One region of the Lactiplantibacillus argentoratensis genome, then DNA from elsewhere that is predicted to be linked to it. Evidence: riboswitches for the same ligand, from Rfam matches in the RefSeq annotation. Region 1 holds a riboswitch; the other holds the start of a gene.

Region 1 (10,530 bases):
GTTGACACCAGCCAATTTAAAGCCAATGGACGTCGCACGGCTTAGCACAACCCCAAGTTAGCGCGCTTTCTGCCAATTACTAAAACGCAGTGGATCCAAGTTTAAGCCGTATCTCAAATGCTAGTCATTAAAAATGAGTCACCAGAATGAAAAATTCTGATGGCTCATTTTTAGTTGCCGTTTACTTAGTCTTAACTAAAAGCAGCGAGGCACATTAGTGTAAGTTGACCAAAGCAAAAACGATTGGAATGGTAACGACACTTAAAATCGTTGAGATGCTCATTAGGGCAACGGCTGGCCCGGGATCACCGTGGACTTTGAGCGAGAACAAGACGACGATTCCGGCGACTGGGCAAGCAGCCATTAACACTGTGGTGAATAATGGGATGCCAGTGATACCCATTAGCTGGAGGACAACAATCGCCAAGTATGGAAACAATAAATTGCGCAATAAGATGACTAACCAAAGACGTTTATCGAGTGTTGCACGGTTAAGTTTAACGTCTGCCAAACTATTCCCAATAACGATCATGGACAGGGGTGTGTTGACCGAACTGACATATTTAATAGCGCTATTGGCAATCGTTGGCAGTTGCAGCGAGGTTACGAAGATCAGTAGCCCAACAACAATGGCGATGATATTCGGATTAAAGACGATCTGTTTAAGATTATCCCGCCGATTGCCCTGTTGTCCGGTGAAGAGGGTGATACCGTGAGTCCAGCTAAAAATATTGAAGGCCGCTAACGAGGCAACAGCATAGAATACGCCAGTTGCACCGAATAGGGAGCTGGTTAATGGAATCCCCATAAAACCGGCATTAGAATATACGGCACCGTAACGCATAATGCGACGCAAATTCTGGTCAGAGACACGTTTGAATAGTAATTGCGTCACAATAATCATGAGCACATAAATGATCACAATTCCAGCAATGACCCGGGCTAACATTTGTAAGCGGTCGGCTGAAAATGTCTTTTCAAAGGCTTGAATAATCAAGCAAGGTGACACAATGTATAACAGGATGTTGGTTAAATCAGTTGAAGTCTGGGCATGCATGAAGCCGAGCTTGTTAACGAGCAGGCCGACGAGCATGAGAATGAACATCAAAATGATTTGACTAGTTAGTTGCGTTAAATTCATTTACTTCAGTCCAATAAATTAGAATACTCTCATTATTGAGGCTTGGCCTGAACTTTGTCAAGATTCATTTAGGCCGGATGATGCGCCTGGACAATATCCACGTGATGTTTGAGATGGGGAAATACATGATGATCGGACCACCCCATGATGGCACCTTGAGCAATTAGGGCAAAGGCCGTCCCGAAGCCAATGGCGCGCAAATGACCTGTGGCGAAGAATGAAACGACGATAATCGTCAGAGGTGGCAAATAACTAGTCCACTGGGCAATAATAGCGGAACCATGTAAAAACCGAAAGCGTAAGATATACGATAAATCATCGTTCGGATGCTGAATTAAATTACAACGCTGGTAAATCGAGACGGCGGCCGCAACGCCTAATAGCCCAAGCACGTTTAGAATCAAGCGTGGTAACAGGGGCAGGGCGGGAATCTGTAGCCAATCCCAAAAGTAGCCGATAAATTGGACCAGGTAACTAAAGGGCACGATATAGAGCAAGTTGGAGATAAACCGCCGCCGATCAAAGTGACCTAACAGAAGTTGGTTGAGAATCGTGACAACCACACCGTACAGTAATAAGGTGGTTCCTAATGAAATATGGGTCCAGTCAGCTAGATTAACGCTGGAGCCAGTCCAGACGGCGCTGCCTAGGCTGGTGGCGATGGTGAGCGCGTTGGCAGCAGAATTCAGAATAATGGAAAAGACTAAAAAACCAAAACGTTGACGAAAATCAGGAATGTTCAACACGACTAAGCGACCTTTCAGTTAACAGTATATGAGTTATTATAACCGCTTTCATAAGTAGATGTCACGGCTAGACTCATAAAAATATGCTATACTAATTGCACAATAGATTTTACGGTTGAAGGACACTTCAAGAATTCGGACTACTTTTGGGTTGGGTAGTCAGAGCTTGCAGTGCCCTTTTTTAGGAGGTTTTTAATGGATTACGTTGGTAGTTTAGCGTTGATTTTAATTGTTACGGCGGTTGCGGGTCACCTGAGTGTCCGAATGGGCCTACCCGCGGTGATTGGCCAATTGTTAAGTGGAATTATACTTGGTCCAGCCGTATTAGGTTGGGTCTCAGCAACAAGTTTTATCAAAGACTTCGCGGAGCTTGGCGTGATTATTTTAATGTTCATGGCCGGCTTAGAGAGCGATTTGAAATTGCTGAAGAAGTATTGGCGTCCTAGTTTGTTAGTTGCGGTCCTGGGGGTCATTCTACCCGTTGCGGTGATTGACTGGTGTAGCCAACTATTTCACCTTAACGCCACTGAAAGTTTGTTCTTGGGCGTAACCTTCGCGGCCACATCGGTTTCGATTTCAGTCGCGGTTCTCAAAGAGTTAGGCGCTCTCGATGGTAAAGAAGGAACGACGATTTTAGGTGCAGCGGTCGTTGATGACGTCCTGGCTGTTTTGATTCTGAGTTTGATGATCAGCTTATTTGGCAGTGAAGTCAGTGGTGGCGGTAGTCATGCCTCAACCAACTTGGGACTCTCGCTGGCGATTCAGTTGGCGTTCTTTGTGGCGCTGTACTTTGTGGTCAAGTGGGTGGTGCCACATTTAATGGCCGTGGGGAATGCCCTACTGGTTCCAACCTCCATCACGCTGATGTCACTAGTGATTTGTTTTGGACTCTCATACTTAGCGGACGCAATCGGTTTAAGTGCTGTGATTGGCGCGTTCTTTGCCGGTATCGCCGTTGGTCAGACGGACTATCATGAAGTTATCGATGAGCATATTCAACCCATTGGTAATGCTGTATTTATCCCAGTCTTTTTCGTTAGTATTGGGCTGAATATGTCATTCAATGGTTTCTTGAACGATTTTTGGTTCATCGTTGTGATTACCGTTGCGGCAATTGCCACTAAGCTCATTGGTGCCGGGGGCGGCGCACGGTTAGCGGGTTTTAATTGGTTAAGCGGCTATGAGATTGGCGCCGGCATGGTGTCACGTGGGGAGATGGCCCTGATCATTGCACAGATAGGTTATCAAGGTAAATTACTATCAGCTGATCGTTATTCGGCAGTCATCACAGCAATCATTTTAACGACGCTGATTGCACCGCTATTACTTCGTCAGGCGGTTAAACGCCAACGTGAAGCTTAAAGCAATTGAAAATCCCAACTTGTTTGCGTGTTGCAAACGGGCTGGGATTTTTTAATCACGACATTATTCAGTTGTTAAACGTTGATAGTGGACTTCGGCGAGCTGACCATATCGATTGGTGTCAACTAATTCAAAGCGCTGTTGCTGGTCAATTGCTTTAAATAAGGGAATACCATCACCCAAAATGACCGGTGCAATCTGAATGTAGAGTTCATCAACTAAATCAGCAGCTAATAACGGCATTAAGACGCCAGCACCGCCCACAATCCAAATATTTTGGCCAGTGGCACGGCGCAAGTCTTCGACGATTTCCGTGACGGGCGTGTTGGTGAACTGTGTGCGTTCATCGCCGGTGTGGGGGTGGGAAGTCATGACAATATTGTGGGTCGCCGGATTATATGGATTAATGAGTTGATCAGTGGTTTGTTCCATCGTGTATTCGTAAGTATGGCGGCCCATGATGGCGGTATCAACTTGCTGCATAAATGCTTCGGTGGGGGCATCGTTGGCACCAGCTGTTTTGAACAGCCAGTCCAGCCGATTATCCTTAGTGGCTAAACAACCGTCAATTGAAATGGCCCCATAAAACTGAACTTTACGCATGATTCGACACCTACTTTATCTTTAGTAGTCATATTGTACCATGTTTTCCTGTCATTCACTTGCTGAACTCCGGTAAAAGTTCAGTAACATAATTAAATAATTGGTTCGAAATGGGAGGTGGGAAACTACTTAAGGTGTCGCTGGGAGCGTATGAATACTGCAAATAATGATGTTGCGGGGCTAATGGGGATGAGTATTCACAGCGGGTTAAGCAGGTCGTGGTGATCATTGTCGGAGAAGTAGCATGCGGCAATCAAGATGTGAGTCGGAGTAACGATTGGTGGTTTTCAAGGGCCCCACCGTCCGCTATAATTGGATTAGCATTTCATCACATACAGTTTGACCTAATTAGGCGAGCTGGCCTGGTTCGTAAACTTCCCAGGATAAAAAACCAAGAACTTCAGTTATCGGAGGTAAGAGAATGAATGCGACGCGTAACGTTATTATTGACTGTGATCCCGGGATCGATGATAGTTTAGCACTATTATTGGCGCTTAAATCACCGGCACTTAATGTGATTGGGATTACAATTGTTTGTGGGAACGTGCCAACCCATATCGGTGCGGAAAATGCACTGAAAATTTTAGATTTGGCTGATCGATTGGATATTCCAGTCTATTTGGGCGCTAATCGCCCATTGGAAGTCGCCTATACGAGTGCGCAAGACACCCACGGCGATGATGGTTTAGGGAATAGTCAGATTCCAGCGGTAACGGCGGTACGACCGATTCAAGATGCCGCTGGTTTTATTGAAGAGACGCTGATTGAAGCACCTGATACTTCGATTTTAGCGTTGGGACCGTTGACGAACATTGCAACGGTACTGCAACGTGATCCACGCTTATTTGAACAAGTCGATCAATTTACACTGATGGGTGGAAGTTATCGGAGTCACGGGAATTGTTCGCCAGTAGCTGAATACAACTTCTGGTGTGACCCGGATGCGGCCAAGGTCGTCTTTGACTTGATGCCTGTTCCCATTCAGATGGTTGGTTTAGACGTCACGCGTAACATCGTGTTGACACCCAGTTTATTAACGTATATTAAAGACGTCAATCCAGCAATGGGGGCGTTTGTTGAGAAAATTACAACCTTCTATTTTGACTTTCATTGGGAATATGAACGGGTTATTGGTTGTGTGATCAATGATCCGTTGGCCGTGGCCGGAATGCTTGACCCAACGATTCTGAGTGGCTTTGAAAGCTACACGACGGTTGTGACGGATGGTATCGCGCGTGGGCAGTCAATCGTGGATGATCATGATTTCTGGCACAACACACCCAATAGTCAAATCATGACGAAGGTTGACGTCGTAGCTTTTTGGCGGTTGTTCTTAACGACTGTGGTCGGTGCGGCTGATCCTGATTTAACGCAAGTCTTGCACCAATTGGTGAGTGCATGAAGAGAATAAAAACGCGGGCAATTACGTTATTGGCGCTCTGCATTGCCCTGAATATTGTTGGCAGTAACATTGCCTTGATGTTAAAATTACCGATTTATTTAGATTCAATTGGTACCGTTTTGGCTGCTGCTGTGTTTGGACCACTGGGTGGAATGTTGGCCGGGGGTGCCACCGGAGTTATCGTGGGTGCGACGACAGACCTGTACTCGCTGTTCTTCATGCCCGTTCAACTGCTGACTGGGTTAGTTGCTGGTCTGCTATATCGGCGAATCAAGCCGGGCACGTGGCGGTCAAATTGGTGGCTAGCTGGTGTTATTTCACTTCCCGGAACACTTTTATCCACGGCGATTACGGTCATCTTATTTCATGGCATCACATCGTCTGGTTCGAGCATGCTAGTCCAATTATTATTAGGTACCGGTATGGGCAAAACGATGGCCGTCTTCTTGATACAAGTGGGAACGGATTATTTAGATCGGTTTATCACAGTGTACGTGGTCGCACTTGTTTACCGCGCATTGCGATATAAATTGCCGCAAGCTAATTAGTTGAACGGATGACTAAATCTAAGCATGTTTACGCTAACTCGCACTTTTTCCAGCGGGCCGAAGCAGGCTGTCTTTGAGCTTGGTAAACTCTAGCTTTCGATTTGTAGTACCTGATAAGTTGTGTGAATATGAACAATAAAAATGACCTCGCAGGAATATTATTGCGAGGTCATTTTTGTTGTTATGAGGTTAAAGTGCAGTGGTCAATATCGCTACGAATCGCGGCGACTCATCTTACCATCTTCAATTTGATAGACCACGTCACAGTCATCAATTAGCCGCTGGTCATGGGTCACCATTACGATGGCCTTTTGGTGCTGATGAGCTTCGTTGACGAGGCGCTTGACGACGTCGATGGAGCGGGGCGTGTCCAGGCTGGCGGTCGGTTCGTCTGCGAGAATGACGCTTGGATCATTGTAAAGAGCGCGGGCGATGGCAACACGTTGGCGTTCACCACCGGAGAGGTCACTTGGGTAGGCATCCCGAACTTCAGTAAGGGCTAACTCTGCTAGTAATTCATCGGTGCCTGCTTGATCAAATTTGCGCCGGGCCATTTTATCGACGAGCTTGAACTGTTCACGAACCGTCAGGAATGGAATCAGATTGGAACTCTGCAAGATAAAGCCAATTTCATTGAAACGGTAGGCTAAGCGCTGTTTTTCCGTTTGATTCGATAGTGGTTGTCCGTTCAGAATAACTTGACCACTTGTTGGCGTTTGTAAACCGGCAGCAATCGTCAAAAAGGTGGATTTACCTGAGCCAGAGGGGCCGATAATCGCGACGAATTGGCCAGCACTGACTTCGAAATTGGCATCAGTCAAAGCGTTAACAGCGGTATGACCGTGACCAAATTGTTTATTAATATTTTGTAAGGCTAAAACTGGTTGACTCATTGATATCATCCTCCTTATCCAATGGCAACGACGGGGTCAATCTTGGCGACAGTCCGCCATGAGAGTAAGGCACCGACGACTGCAGCTAACAAGAGAGCCACACTATAAATACCAAATTGTGGCCAGTCAATGGCGAATGGTAATCCGGCGGGCATGATTTGCGCGAGGCCTAACGTAATTAGAAGGCCGATGCCGATACCAATGATTGCCATGACGACACTTTGGGTGAGTAGGGCAGCCAAGATGTGTTTGGTACCAATACCTTGTACTTTTAAGACCCCGAACAAGGCTTGTTTTTGAAGGGTCAGAACGAACATGAAAATTCCAATCACGGCTAGGGCAATTGCGAACAAGAAGTAAATCATCGTGTTGAGTGTCAACTGCTCAGCGCTGTATCCTGGTAATTTTTCAATAAACGTGGCAATTGATAAACGTTGCATGTTGCCATGATGTTGAGTCTTGAAATGACTCTTTTTAGTCACAAAGGCGTTGACCGGTTGTTGATCGCCACTGGTGATGGGATTACCTTTGAGACGATTGAGCGTGGCAACGTCCGTGTAGACCGTTGGCGCAATACTATAGGTACTAGCTTTGAAAGTACCGACGATTGTTACCTTTTGATCAGTGGTCCCAATGCGAACTTTCTGACCAATCCGATAGCCTTTGTCTTTTAATCCCGCGGAAATCAATAATTGATTCTTGCCGTTGATTCGGTGTCCTGAGATGACTTTTGGCATCAGAAAACTATCGTGAGTGGTCCCAAAAGCGCTAGCGTTAGTCTTTTGACCATTACTGGCAGTTCGTAAAGTACCGGACAGACTAGCTAAGGGTGCGACGTCCTGACCTTTGATTCGATCTTGGTCTGCTAGTTTTAATTGGGATGCTGACAGTGTCTGATTCGCATCTTCGTTCAAATAAACTGTTTGAGCATGCCACTGGTCAACAGCCTGACGATTACCATTGGATAACCCGTTAGCAAGGCCCGCTAACATAAAGACGACGAGGGCAATTAGTAGCAAAACCCCGCTAAGTAGCCCATATCTGAGTTTTTCGTGGGCCATTTCTTTTAAGCCTAAATACATGTCAATTCCTCCCTTTTAATTTCATTTATCAAGTGATAAATCAATGTGGTAATCGTATCACGTTCATTTTTGTAAATCAAATTTTTTATTTAATTACCAGGCTAAATTATTTCGAAATGGGTACCAAGGCTGGTATGATTAATTTATTGAATAGAGAGGCAGGTAATTATTAATGGTGAACAAGCAGTTCAATCATCGGGCCGCAGTTATTGCTGGTGTGACTGGTGGTGTGATTTCTGGTTTAGTTAAGTTAGGGTGGGAGAATATCCTACCGCCACGAACGCCACAGCGGGATCAAACGAATCCCCCACAACAATTATTGCAACAAATTGGGATTCCCGCCAGCGTTACGCATGCAACGTATTCATATTCTGGTCATGATTTACCAGGTGTCAGCTATGTCATGCATTTCGGATTCTCAACGACCTTTGCTGTGGCCTATAGTTTATGGGCTCGCAAGCACCCCCGGGCAAAAGGTGGCAGCAGCGCGTTGTATGGGTTAGGTATCTGGACAGCCTTTCACCATGGTATCTTGCCAGCACTGGGGACCGTTCCCGCTGCGAAGGATCAACCAATGACCGAACACGTGTCAGAAGCCATTGGGCATGTTTTATGGATGTGGACCGCTGATTGGGTTAGTGCCGCTGTCTATGACCGGATGACCCGTTCCAAATAGCGGTTTAAATCGGTTAGTGAGTGACGACATGATGAAGTGTCGTAATCGCAACCGTTGAATAAAGTTTTTGCTTAAAAAACTAGCTTGGTTAGGAATGATTACAACTGCTAACCAAGCTAGTTTTAATTGTCGCTATTTTGGTTAATGTTCGGATTCTGATGGTAACGGAAATAGTGATTCACCGCGACAATCACGTGATTATGAGGAAAGCAACTGAGATTAACGTCTATTACAATGGGACCATTTGATTTTAATGATTGATTTTTTAATTTAATTCTCATATTGACTGAAAATGTGCTAAAATATTAATATTGTGTGCAATGTTTCATAAAAACATCCATAAATGAGAATGGGGCGGAAGTAGCTTGGAAAAGCAGGGAAAGATGAAGCGGTATCGCCAGTTCCGATTGAGCTTGGGCTGGCAGATCTTAATTGGGCTAGTGCTTGGAATTGTATTAGGGGTCGTCTTTTATGGCAATAAAACGGCGATTACTGCGATGCAAAACATCGGGACGATGTTCATCAGTCTGATTCAAATGATCGTTTTACCAATCGTGGTGGCATGTCTGATTACCGGGATTGCTAATATGGGCGACCTCAAAAAGCTAGGTCGGATCGGTGGTAAAACCATTATCTATTTCGAAATCATGACGACGATTGCGATCGCCTTAGGGTTGTTAATGGGTAACATTTTTCACCCTGGTGACTATATCGATATTCATCAACTACATGCGTCGAATATTAGTCAGTATGTGCAAACCGCTAAGACGGTCTCACACAATGGTATTTGGTCCACGGTCATGGGCATTATCCCGACTAACGTCTTTAAATCATTGTCAGCTGGTGACATGATTCCAGTCATCTTTTTTGCCGTTTTCTTTGGTTTAGGGACGGCGGCTATTGGCGAACAAGGCAAAATTATTCTGGACTTTATGAACGCTGTCGCCGAAGCTATGTTCAAAGTGACGAACTGGGTCATGCACACGGCTCCGATTGGCGTCTGTGCCTTAATTGGGGTAACGGTCGCTGAAATGGGCTTGAAGGCGCTGGCCCCTTTAGGCTATTTCATTATTCTTGCTTATATTACCATGGCAATCTTTATTGTGGTTGTGATGGGCATTGTTGGTAAGTTATTCGGTTTAAATATTTGGCACCTACTACGGGTCATTCGTGATGAAATGGTGCTTGGCTTTTCAACGGCGAGTTCTGAAGCGGCCCTGCCCCGCATTATCGATAAGATGGGGAAATACGGTGTTAGTGAAGGGATTGTCTCATTTGTGATCCCAACTGGGTATACGTTTAACTTAGATGGTTCCGCAATTTATCAATCGTTAGCGGCGCTTTTCTTAGCTCAGGCTTATGGGATTCACCTGTCCCTCAGCCAACAGATCACTTTATTGATTGTACTTATGATTACGTCAAAGGGGATTGCTGGTGTGCCGGGGGCTTCGTTTGTTGTCTTATTGGCGACGATTTCAACGATTGGCGTGCCAGTACAAGGGCTCGCCTTTATTGCGGGAATCGACCGGCTAGTTGACATGGGACGAACCGTGGTTAACGTGGTCGGCAATTCATTAGCTGCGGTAATTATCGGTAAGTCAGAACATGAATTTGATACGGCCAAAAGTGATCAGTATTTAGCTGAGATTCGGGCGGGGCATGCGCGCGCAATTACGAAATAATTGAAAACAGCTCTGTCAGTTAGTTCTGCATTAATAATGCGATGGCGATGGTCACTGATGATTGATAGGCCCAAAAGTTGTATTTCAGAAATTAATTTCTGAAATGCAACTTTTTTTATGATATCTTATTCTGGTTACAGCAATTACTTCAGCGATTAAGTTATGATAAGACCTATAGGGGAGGATGGCGATCGGATGACAACTGATTTTTCGATTGGGCAACTCGCACAGTTATTTGATATCCCAGTGGCGACTTTACGCTATTATGACGAGATTGGGTTATTGACGCCGGCACGAGTCAATCCGCATAGTCACTACCGATATTATGGGACGCCTCAGTTCGAACGGTTGAGTACCATTAAATATTTGCGAGCACTCGGCTTACCATTAGCTAC
Region 2 (10,530 bases), 1.1 Mb from region 1:
CGCAGGCTTGTACCGGATGGTTTAGCCCGTGGTGACCAAAGGAAAGCTGGTAAGTCTGAGCACCATAGGCGAGCGCAATCAACTGATGACCAAGGCAAATGCCAGCCAGCGGATAACGTTGTGCGAGTTGGCGAATGGTCGCTAAGTAAGTGTGATAGTCAGTCGGATCACCGGGACCGTTGGATAACAAAATTCCGTCAGGGTGATACGCGGCCACGGCCTTGAGACTAGCTGTAGGTGGAAGGACAACAACGTCCGCGCCCCGGGCTTGCAATTCGGCAGTGATGGCTGCTTTTTCACCAAAGTTGAGAATTGCGATGCGCGGCCGGGTAGTGGTCGTCGCTACTGGGAGTGGCGCGGCCGTAAGTGCTTGGGGCACAAACGTGGCGAGCTTTGCTTCAAAATCAGTGATGGGATGATTACTTAAGATTGCCATCTGGGCTCCCGTTTGGCGAATGTGAATCGTTAGGTCACGAGTATCGACGCCTTCAATGCCAGCCACATGGTGGGTTGTCAGAAAATTCGCCAGTGATTGGCGACTAGTATAGTGATCATTAAAAGTGGCCAGTTCGTGAACGATGATGGCTTGCGCGCCAATCGCGGGTGCCTGGGCCACGGTCGGATCGATACCATAATTACCAATTAATGGGTAGGTGAAGGCAATCATTTGATTTAAGTAGGATGGATCAGTCAACGTTTCCTGATAACCCGTCATTCCCGTATTGAAGACGATGCGCCCCGCGGCCTCTAGCTGGCAATCCCCAATCGCCGTTCCAATCCACTGTGTGCCGTCTGCTAAAGTTAAGTATTTGTTCATCCCAATCGCACCCTTTCTGATGATTTGATTAAAATTTCATTTTGACTAATGGGATAAGTAAACAGCAATTTTTGGTGAATGTCAATTAAAAATACATATTTTATGTATAAAATGCTGAATAAAGCTAATTTTATGCAGAATAACAAATTAAAATGAATATTTTTTCAATGAAGCTTGCATTTTAAAGATAATGAGAATATAGTGTGAAGCATACTTACTGCATGAATATGCGGCTAATATACTATTTTTGAATATTTGAGGTGATTATATGCAAGTCGCGCTAGTTGGCGTTACGGGTTACAGTGGCATGGTGCTGTACCGGCTCTTGAAGCAACATCCCGAGGTCGATCACATCCAATTATACGGGCACGTGGGAGCAACTACGGTGGCATTAAAGACGGTGGCAGCCATGTACCAGAAAGAAACGGCGGTTATTCGACCATTCGATGCGACGGCAATCATGCGCGATAATGCAGCTGTGTTTTTTGCAACATCAGCGGGCATCACGCGAGAATTGGCATTGCCCTTCGTCGCCGCTCATTTTCCAGTCATCGATTTATCTGGTGACTTCCGCTTGCATGATCCAGAGCAATATCAGCGGTGGTACCAACGTGATCCAGCACCGGCGACCGCTTTGGCACAGGCGAGCTACGGCTTAGCTGATATGCCGGCGCCGTTGTCCACCTACATTGCGAATCCCGGCTGTTATGCGACCGCCACGTTACTAGGGCTAGCGCCACTTGTTCAGCAACAGTTGATCGAACCGACTTCGATTGTCGTGGATGCGAAGTCTGGTTTATCCGGTGCTGGCAAACGAGCGACGGATGCGAGTCATTACGTCGCCGTGAATGATAATTTGAGTTTATATAAGTTGAATCAGCATCAACATATCCCTGAAATGATGCAACAGTTACAGCAGTGGTGGTCCGCGATTCCTGCGATTGAATTTACCACTACCTTGATTCCAGTAACGCGTGGAATTATGGCAACGATTTATGCCAAAGCAAGGTCCGCGCTGACCACGACGCAGGTTCGCGCAGCCTTCACGGCAACCTATCACGAGCAGCCGTTCGTGCAAGTACTACCAACGGGAATGCCGACAATTAAGGATGTGGTTGGTTCCAACAACTGTGTGTTAGGTGTTGATTATAATCCGGTCACGAATACCATCGTGGTTGTGAGTGTCATTGATAATCTGATGAAAGGCGCCGCGGGGCAAGCCGTTCAGAATTTCAATCGCTATTTTGATTTCGCGGTTACGGCCGGATTACCGACGTTACCGGTATTTCCCTGATAAGGTGCAATAAGAGAGGAAGTTATGCAGATGCAAGTTTTAACGAATACGAAGTTTGAAACGGTTGCCTTTCAGTGGCCGGCAGGTTTTTACAGTGATGGCATTCATATTGGTCTTCGTCGTCATAAAAAAGATTTTGGTTGGCTATTTTCAAAAGTGCCTGCCAGTGCGGCTGGAACTTATACGACGAATCAGTTTCAGGCAGCACCAACTAAGTTAACTAAACAGATGATCGACCAGGGCCACCAATTACAGGGATTGCTGCTGAATAGTGCAATCGCCAATTCTTGTACTGGCGAGCAGGGGTGGCAGAATGCGCTGCAAGAACAAGCCTGGTTAGCGAATAAACTAAACGTGGCGCCGAACTTGATTGGCGTTGCTTCAACTGGGCTGATTGGTGCTCAGTTACCCATGGATAAAATCAAAAACGGCTTGCCGCAATTGACACCAACGAAGAGTGACGCGGTGACCTACGCCGTGTTAACGACAGACCAGCATCCAAAAACCGTCTGTGTGCAGTGTGAACTCAGCGGCCAGTTAGTTACCTTGACCGGTTTTGCCAAAGGTTCTGGAATGATTCATCCCAAGATGGCAACCATGCTTGGTTTTGTCACCACCGATGCCCAAATAGACGGGCCAGTTTTACAGGACATGCTAAGTACTAACGTTGATCAGACATTCAATCAAATTACTGTTGACGGTGACACGTCTACTAATGACATGGTGGTCACGTTGGCGAATGGTCTGGCAGATAATCCGAGTTTACAAGTGGGTACCACCGACTATGATATTTTTAATCAGGCGTTGCACTATGTCTTAGGCCAACTTGCCAAGCAAATTGCCGCTGACGGTGAGGGTGCGACCAAGTTAGTCGAATGTAATGTGGTCCACGCCGCTACAACGTTTGACGGTCAGCAAATCGCCAAAGCAATTGTTGGCTCTAACCTCGTTAAGGCGGCCATTTTCGGTGAAGACCCGAATTGGGGGCGAATCATTAGCACGATTGGCGCCACTGATGCAGACATCGATGTGGCGACGGTCGATATTGAAATGAACGGCGTTTTACTTGTTCAACAAAGTCTGGCCGTTGACTTTGATATGGCAGCAGTGCAGGCGACCTTACGTGATAACCAGATTATGATCGATGTTGATTTACATCACGGTACAGCAAGTGGTCAGGCTTGGGGTTGTGACTTGACTTACAACTACGTCAAAATTAACGCGAGCTATCATACTTAAACGGAGGTGGTGAAAATGACAAAATTAATTGTAATTAAGATTGGGGGCCAGGCGATTAGCCAATTGAGTAACACTTTCTTTGACCAAATCGCACAGTGGTACCAACAGCATTATCAGATTCTGATCGTACACGGTGGGGGACCGATGATCAATCGACTGACGACTCAGCTTGCTTTGCCCGTGCATAAGATGAACGGGTTGCGGGTGACGGATGCGGCGACCTTAGTGCTGACCAAGTTGGCCCTGCTAGGAGATGCGCAACCAGCCTTACTTGCAAAATTAACGCAACATCACCTACCTGTGTTGGGGCTCAATGCGGCGGATAATCAGTTACTAACTGGTGAATTGATTGATTATCAACAGCTAAGGTATGTCGGCCGGCTCACCGCTGTCAATCAAGTGCAATTAATGCAATTGTTGGCTCATCATATCGGTGTTTTGGCCCCTTTAGCCTTAACCGAGACGGGACAATGGCTCAATGTCAATGCGGATATGGCAGCGACCGTGCTAGCCCAACAACTACATGCTGAAAAATTGGTTTTGCTAACCGATGTCCCGGGAATTATACATCACGGTAATGTGATGACGTCACTATCGGCACAACAAGCTCAGCAATTGATTCGAACAGCTGTGATCACCGCGGGAATGCAACCCAAAGTTCAAGCTGCAATTGCCGCGATTCAGACGGGAGTCAAGCAGGCTATTATTACAAATGCAATCGATCAACCAGGAACCGCAATTGTTCAGGAGGTGGCCGTATGACCATGCAACACGTGTTTCCAACCTATCAACGTTTTCCATTTGCCATTACAGATGGTCAGGGCGTTCATCTGACTGATAATCATGGCAAGACGTATTTAGATTTTACAGCGGGAATCGGGGTTTGCAACTTTGGGTATCACCAACCACAAATTCAGGCAGCCGTCACCCAGCAGTTGACGCATATCTGGCATACGTCGAATTTATACGAAAATGAATTACAAGATGCCGTTGCTGGCCTGTTAGCGAATGGTGAAGAGCGACTCGTATACTTTGCAAATTCCGGAACCGAAGCCAATGAAGCTGCATTAAAACTCGCACGGAAGTACACGGGTAAAACCGGCATCTTAGCTTTTCAGCATTCATTTCACGGTCGAACCTATGGCGCTATGTCGATGACGGGCAATCCTCATATTCAGGTTGGCTATGCGCCATTAGTACCTGGCATCACGTTTGCAACCTATAATGACGACGCGGCTTTGGACAAAATCACACCAGAGTTGGCGGCCGTTATTTTAGAAGTCGTTCAAGGTGAAGGCGGCGTCTTTGCGGGACAAACAGCTTGGTTACAAGCGGTTAATGCGAAATGCCAAGCAACGGGTGCTTTGTTGATTATTGATGAGGTGCAGACGGGAATCGGTCGGACTGGTTACCGGATGGCCTATGAAGGTTACGGCCTGGATCCTGATATCTACACGGTTGCCAAGGGCTTAGCGAATGGCTTGCCAGTGGGGGCAATGGTTGGTCAGCGGCAATTAGCCACTGCCTTTGGTCCGGGCAGCCATGGCTCGACGTTCGCCGGTAATGCTGTTGCTATGGCGGCGGCAAAACGTGTCTTGACCCAATTAACACCGGCGCTGTTAACGACGGTTCGGGCCCATGCCGAACTTGTCTGGCAAGCCCTAGCGACTCAAGTCGAACCGATACCGGTAGTGAAACAAATCACGGGGAAGGGCCTAATGATTGGAATCCATTTAAATGAACAAATCCCGGTTAATCAAGTCATCACCCGGCTACAAGTAGAAGGCTTATTGACGTTATCAGCTGGCGATAATACGTTACGTTTGTTACCCCCAATTGTGATGCAACCGGCCGATTTATTAGCTGGGATTGCCTTGATTGCAAAGGTACTGACAACTTTGACAACGGAGGTCACGACGAATGAATAATCAATTTGAAGGCCGGTCATTCTTGAAGGAAATCGACTATACACCAACAGAATTAGCTTACTTAATTGACTTTGCTAGTCACTTGAAGACCCTTAAAGCACACCATATCCCACACCCTTATTTACAAGGAAAAAATATTGCGTTGCTGTTTGAAAAAACGTCGACACGGACACGTACTGCGTTTACTGTGGCGGCTAATGATCTGGGCGCGAATCCAGAGTTTTTAGGTAAAGACGACATCCAATTCGGGACGAAGGAGTCAGTTGTTGATACGGCGAAAGTACTGGGGTCCATGTATGATGGCATTGAATTTCGGGGCTTTAAGCAAAGCACGGTCGAAGACTTAGCGACCTATAGCGGTGTGCCAGTCTGGAACGGGTTGACCGATGAGTGGCACCCGACGCAGATTTTAGCGGATTTTTTAACTTTAAATGAACATTTTGGTCATTTAAAAGGGTTGACGTTAGCGTACGTTGGTGATGGTCGCAATAATATGGCTAACAGTTTACTTGTGGCGGGAGCGATGCTCGGTATCAATATCGCTATCGGGGCCCCGGTAGCGTTACAGCCAGCCCCAGCCGTGGTCGCGTTGGCCCAACAGTATGCACAGGCAGCTGGGAGCACGGTCGTGATTACGGCTGATCCGCAACAAGCCGTTACTCAGGCTGATGCGCTTTATACGGATGTCTGGGTCTCAATGGGCGAGCAGGTCGACTATGGTGAGCGGATCAAGCAACTATTGCCGTTTCAAATTAATACTGCGTTGCTCGCAGCTACTGGCAAGTCATCGACGATTGTCATGCATTGCTTACCAGCACTACACGATCTAAAGACGCAGTTGGGAGCCAAATTAGGCGAACAGTACGGAATGACGGCGTTTGAAATTACGGATGATGTCTTCCAGAGTAAGCAGGCGGTCGTCTTTGAAGAGGCCGGCAACCGGATGCCAGCAATTAAGGCGGTAATGGCGGCTACATTAGGTAACTTATTTATTCCTACCAGCATTTTCAATTAACAAGCTTGCGGGAACTACTAGAGCGTGCTACGATTATATTCGCTTTGTTTCAATCAATACGTGGTTCGTAACCATCCCACGTTAAAAAAACTAGGAGGAATTAAGCGAATGACACAATCAAAAATTCGACCATGGATTATCAATGCCCTAGTCGCTGCAATGTATGTTGTATTATGCCTAGGCCCCGCAGCTTTTAGCTTGGCATCGGGCGCAATTCAATTCCGCGTTTCTGAAGGGTTGAACCACTTAGCCGTGTTCAATCGCAAGTATGTTTGGGGAATTGTTGCCGGCGTTATTTTATTTGATGCTTTTGGCCCCGGTGCGAGTCTCCTCAACGTTCTCTTTGGTGGTGGCCAATCATTACTGGCCTTGCTGGTATTGACGTGGCTGGCGCCCAAGTTGAAGACGGTTTGGCAACGGATGTTACTGAATATCGCATTATTCACCGTTTCAATGTTTATGATCGCGTTGATGATTACCATGATGAGTAGCGGCGTCGCTTTCTGGCCGACGTATCTAACAACTGCTTTATCAGAGTTGATTATCATGAGTATCACCGCGCCAATTATGTACAGCTTGGATCGGGTCTTGCACTTTAGTGACCGGATTCAGTAGAGTGTGACTTTTACAAATCAGACTAAAAACCGTTATTTCGATGAAGGATGAGTCATTGAAATAACGGTTTTTTTGTCGAGTCATTACGATGTCAGTTGAACAAAATAATCTAATCGACTCATAGTGAAGTTGGCGCTAAGAGTTCATTATGGGCAGATATAGTGCATAATGACTGGTGTTCATTTCAGAACCCAGACAATTATTTGAAGTAAGCACGCGTATAATCGTTTTCGCCAACCGCATGATAGCTGACACCATTTAAATTAGAATTTACAAGGTGACTTTCAGTCATGTTGTAAAGCGGTACGACTGCTGCTGTTTGGTTGAGACGTTTGGCGGCAGTTCTCATATTTTGCCAGTATGATTGTGTGTTAGTTGCGTTCTGGTTGTGTGCAGCGGTGATTTGTTGATTGAAAACAGTGTCATCATAGTGCCCGTAGTTTTGCGGATTGTTCTTTGTCAGAATGTCGAAAAAGGAAATCGGGTCCGCGTAGTCTGCTAGCCAGAGTGTATAAGTCAAATCGTAATTTCCGTTAGTAACTGCTTCGCCGGAGGCCTTTGAAGGTATCGCTGAAACTGACACTTTGGCATGTTTCAGGTTTTGTGCTACAGCGGCTTGAACAAACTGGTCAATATTCTTAGCGACCGTTGTGTCATCACTAACTAGCTTTAATGTTACAGAAGAACGGCCAAGTTGCTTGAGACCCTTATTCCATAATACTTGTGCTTTAGCAACATTGTGTCGGTAGGTGCTTTGAGTTTCAGTACCAAAATCCTTGCCCGTAGTGGGATCGGTGGTTAAACCTGGTGTGACATAATTGTAAGCAGGTGTTGAACCATCACTCAAAATATTTTTGGTGAGTGTTTTTTTATTAAGCACAAGATTCAAGGCTTGACGTAAATATTGATTGTTTAAAGCCCGATTTTTTTGCATGTTGAGACGTAAATAATAAGTGCCAGCTTTACTGACGTGTTTCAGATGCGAGTCATTTTGAACACCCTGCGCGGTGACGCCGGTGACAGTAGCGTCATCTAATTTATTTTGTGAGAAGAGATTATGGGCAGTTGTGGAGTCCTTGACAACTTGCATTGTTATTTTATTTAACTTGATGTCACTTTTATCGTAATAGTATGTATTTTTTAACAAATTCCAAGAATCATTAGTCCCGTTCCAACCTTTAACGGCGAACGGGCCATTGTAGGCCATTTTTGTACTAGTAGTTCCGTAATCTTTCCCGTATTTGGACACCACTTGATGATCCTGGGGAAAGAAAGCTGGCATGGTGAGCATCTTACTCAAGTATGGCATGGCGTGGCTGAGCGTAACTTTTAAAGTGTGCTTATTCACTGCAGTAACGCCCAATGATTTAACAGATTTATGTCCGGCTGAAATTTGAGCAGCGTTTTTGATACCTTCGTATATGTAACTATAACCAGAGGTAGAAGTGGCACTGACAGAGCGTTGCCAAGCGGTTACGAAATCTTTGGCAGTGACGGTGTGACCATTACTCCACTTTGCATTTCGTCGTAAGTGAAAGGTGTAGGTTTTGCCATGATTTGTTGGTTTAACGACTTTAGTGGCCATTGCACCGACCACTTTATTCTGAGCGTTCATGCGATAGAGACCTTCCATGGACTGCTGTAAGACGTTCCATTGTGTAAGTGTGGCTGTATTTGAGGTATCCAATGAGGTCAATTCACTATCCTGCATCAAATGCAGGGTTTTCCTGGTGGTTGTGACATTGGCATGTGCTTGCCCACAAGCGGTTAGACTACTTAGTACTAGTAAAAGGCAACTAATAGTTGTCAATTTTTTCATCAACATTAGCGTTCCTCCTCAATTAATATGCTGTAAATTGATTGGTTTCGACATCGGTGAGATAGCGTCTCAAGTTATGGAAGAAAGCGTCTGGATTATCTACACTATGACAATGTCCACCATCTGGCGTTAAAGTTAACCGTGCCTGTGGAAGAGTTTGCTGCATACGCCGAGCGACTGATAGTGGCATCGTATCGTATTCCCCAAAGGTGAGCAAAGTTGGCGTTGTGATTTTATGGAGGTTTGCACGTTGATCCCAGCCATTTAATGCCCCAACCATAACGAACTCGTTATTGCCCTGAAAATAATTATAGACAGGTGTAGCTAGTGTTGAGACTAATTGACGAGGCGCATTTTCCGGATGGCGACAAACGAAGTGCTGGTTGAGAGTCGTGACAAGACGTTGGTATTCTGGATCATCAAAGGCTTCAGCGCTTTCAATACCTCGCATATAGCTAACTTGGCTTGCTGTTAACGTTTGTTCGCGCAATTTATTGACGTGTGGTGTGTATTCGGCAATGTTATCAATCATACTCATGATAATTAAGCCTTTGAGGTGCTGACCATATTTCAAAGCATATTCTTGAGCCAATAAGCCACCCCACGAGTGCCCAAGTAAGTAGAAATCTTCGAGTCCGAGCTGCTGGCGGACTTCTTCTAGTTCAGATAAATAATAATCCAAGGACAAGAACTGTTGATTTTCGGGCCTTGAAAAGTCAGGTTGATCTGAGTAAAAGGAGCCTAATTGATCATACATGCTGACTTGAAAATTGTCTTCACCTAGCTCAGTGGCAAAGTTTTCAAATTCGGTATGATTACTACCAGGGCCACCGTGAACACATAATACTTTGACTGGTCCGTGACCAACTGTACGAGTAAATAAATGAAAACCATTTTTGAGCTGCACCAAATGAGTTCCTGTTAACATAGAAATTCCTCCTTCGATTAGACAATAAAAACGCCCTATACCAATCAAGTAGTTGATTGATATAGGGCGTTTCCGCGGTACCACCTATTATTTGCCAGTAAACTGGCCTCACTTCACGCACGGTAAATTAAGTGACGATGCGCTAGCATGATAATGGATGCTGCCATTAAGTACTCACAAATAATGATTGCACTTACCGTGATTAGGGGATTTTCACAAGATAGCAGTATGAGTTCCTTTCACCAGCCGGAACCTCTCTGAACAATTGCTTAAGTGCTACTTTCCTAATCGTCGCGTTTAATTGTTTTCTAATCTTTATTTAATGTTGACTACTTTATCATTGACTTTCATGCTTGTCAAATGATTTTAGATAAATGACATTGCTTGTTAAAATTAGCAGGTAGATTTAAATGGTTTGAAATTAGTCAGCGGTAATTTAATGCTGCATCAAGATTCCAGTGTGTGTTCTACTAAGGCCTCCGGGGCTGGGTGACAATCGCTGGAATGTCCACAAGGTCGATTTGAGCTAACGCACTAACCCTAGCGCGCAATCTCAAATATGAGTCCTATTCTAAGTCGGAGATAATTTTCTTCTGGCTTAGAATAACTTAGCATAGCAAGTACAGGCTTCAGTGGCACCGAGCACGTTTCGGTAAGCTGCTTGAATGGCAAATGAACGGCCAGCAATTGTGACGCGATTTTTCGACTCAAATCTGCGCCCACCACGTTCCAACAATTGTGAGAAATACCTGGAGGTCGGTGCTAGGACGACATACTGATGCCAACTCGAATTGCGCCCAGCGGTCTTAAGCGGGTCGCTTTTGATCTGAAAATTCATCTCATTAAAAAAAGCCCCAAGGTAACCTCGGGGCAAC

Evidence for each region. Region 1 has a riboswitch for preQ1 ahead of V7R88_RS11415 (nucleoside hydrolase). Riboswitches for the same ligand answer to the same signal wherever they lie in the genome.
Region 2: it holds a riboswitch for preQ1, as region 1 does, so the genes downstream of both, V7R88_RS02080 (QueT transporter family protein) here and V7R88_RS11415 (nucleoside hydrolase) in region 1, are expected to answer to the same signal.

Annotation. Positions count from the first base shown of each region.
Region 1 is NZ_CP147647.1:2,359,170-2,369,699, reverse strand. Features, by position in the region: gene V7R88_RS11435 (AEC family transporter) at 215-1,141, opposite strand; gene V7R88_RS11430 (YczE/YyaS/YitT family protein) at 1,210-1,887, opposite strand; gene V7R88_RS11425 (cation:proton antiporter) at 2,083-3,249, shown strand; gene V7R88_RS11420 (dihydrofolate reductase family protein) at 3,313-3,852, opposite strand; PreQ1 riboswitch class I at 4,209-4,253, shown strand; gene V7R88_RS11415 (nucleoside hydrolase) at 4,274-5,254, shown strand; gene V7R88_RS11410 (ECF transporter S component) at 5,251-5,802, shown strand; gene V7R88_RS11405 (ABC transporter ATP-binding protein) at 6,015-6,695, opposite strand; gene V7R88_RS11400 (ABC transporter permease) at 6,710-7,777, opposite strand; gene V7R88_RS11395 (YagU family protein) at 7,950-8,453, shown strand; gene V7R88_RS11390 (cation:dicarboxylate symporter family transporter) at 8,837-10,135, shown strand; gene V7R88_RS11385 (MerR family transcriptional regulator) at 10,331-10,530, shown strand, end outside.
Region 2 is NZ_CP147647.1:444,345-454,874, forward strand. Features, by position in the region: gene V7R88_RS02050 (carbamoyl phosphate synthase small subunit) at 1-817, opposite strand, end outside; gene argC (N-acetyl-gamma-glutamyl-phosphate reductase) at 1,086-2,111, shown strand; gene argJ (bifunctional glutamate N-acetyltransferase/amino-acid acetyltransferase ArgJ) at 2,142-3,350, shown strand; gene argB (acetylglutamate kinase) at 3,366-4,112, shown strand; gene V7R88_RS02070 (acetylornithine transaminase) at 4,109-5,278, shown strand; gene argF (ornithine carbamoyltransferase) at 5,271-6,293, shown strand; PreQ1 riboswitch class I at 6,348-6,393, shown strand; gene V7R88_RS02080 (QueT transporter family protein) at 6,402-6,908, shown strand; gene V7R88_RS02085 (peptide ABC transporter substrate-binding protein) at 7,108-8,733, opposite strand; gene V7R88_RS02090 (proline iminopeptidase-family hydrolase) at 8,750-9,655, opposite strand; gene V7R88_RS02095 (hypothetical protein) at 10,254-10,493, opposite strand.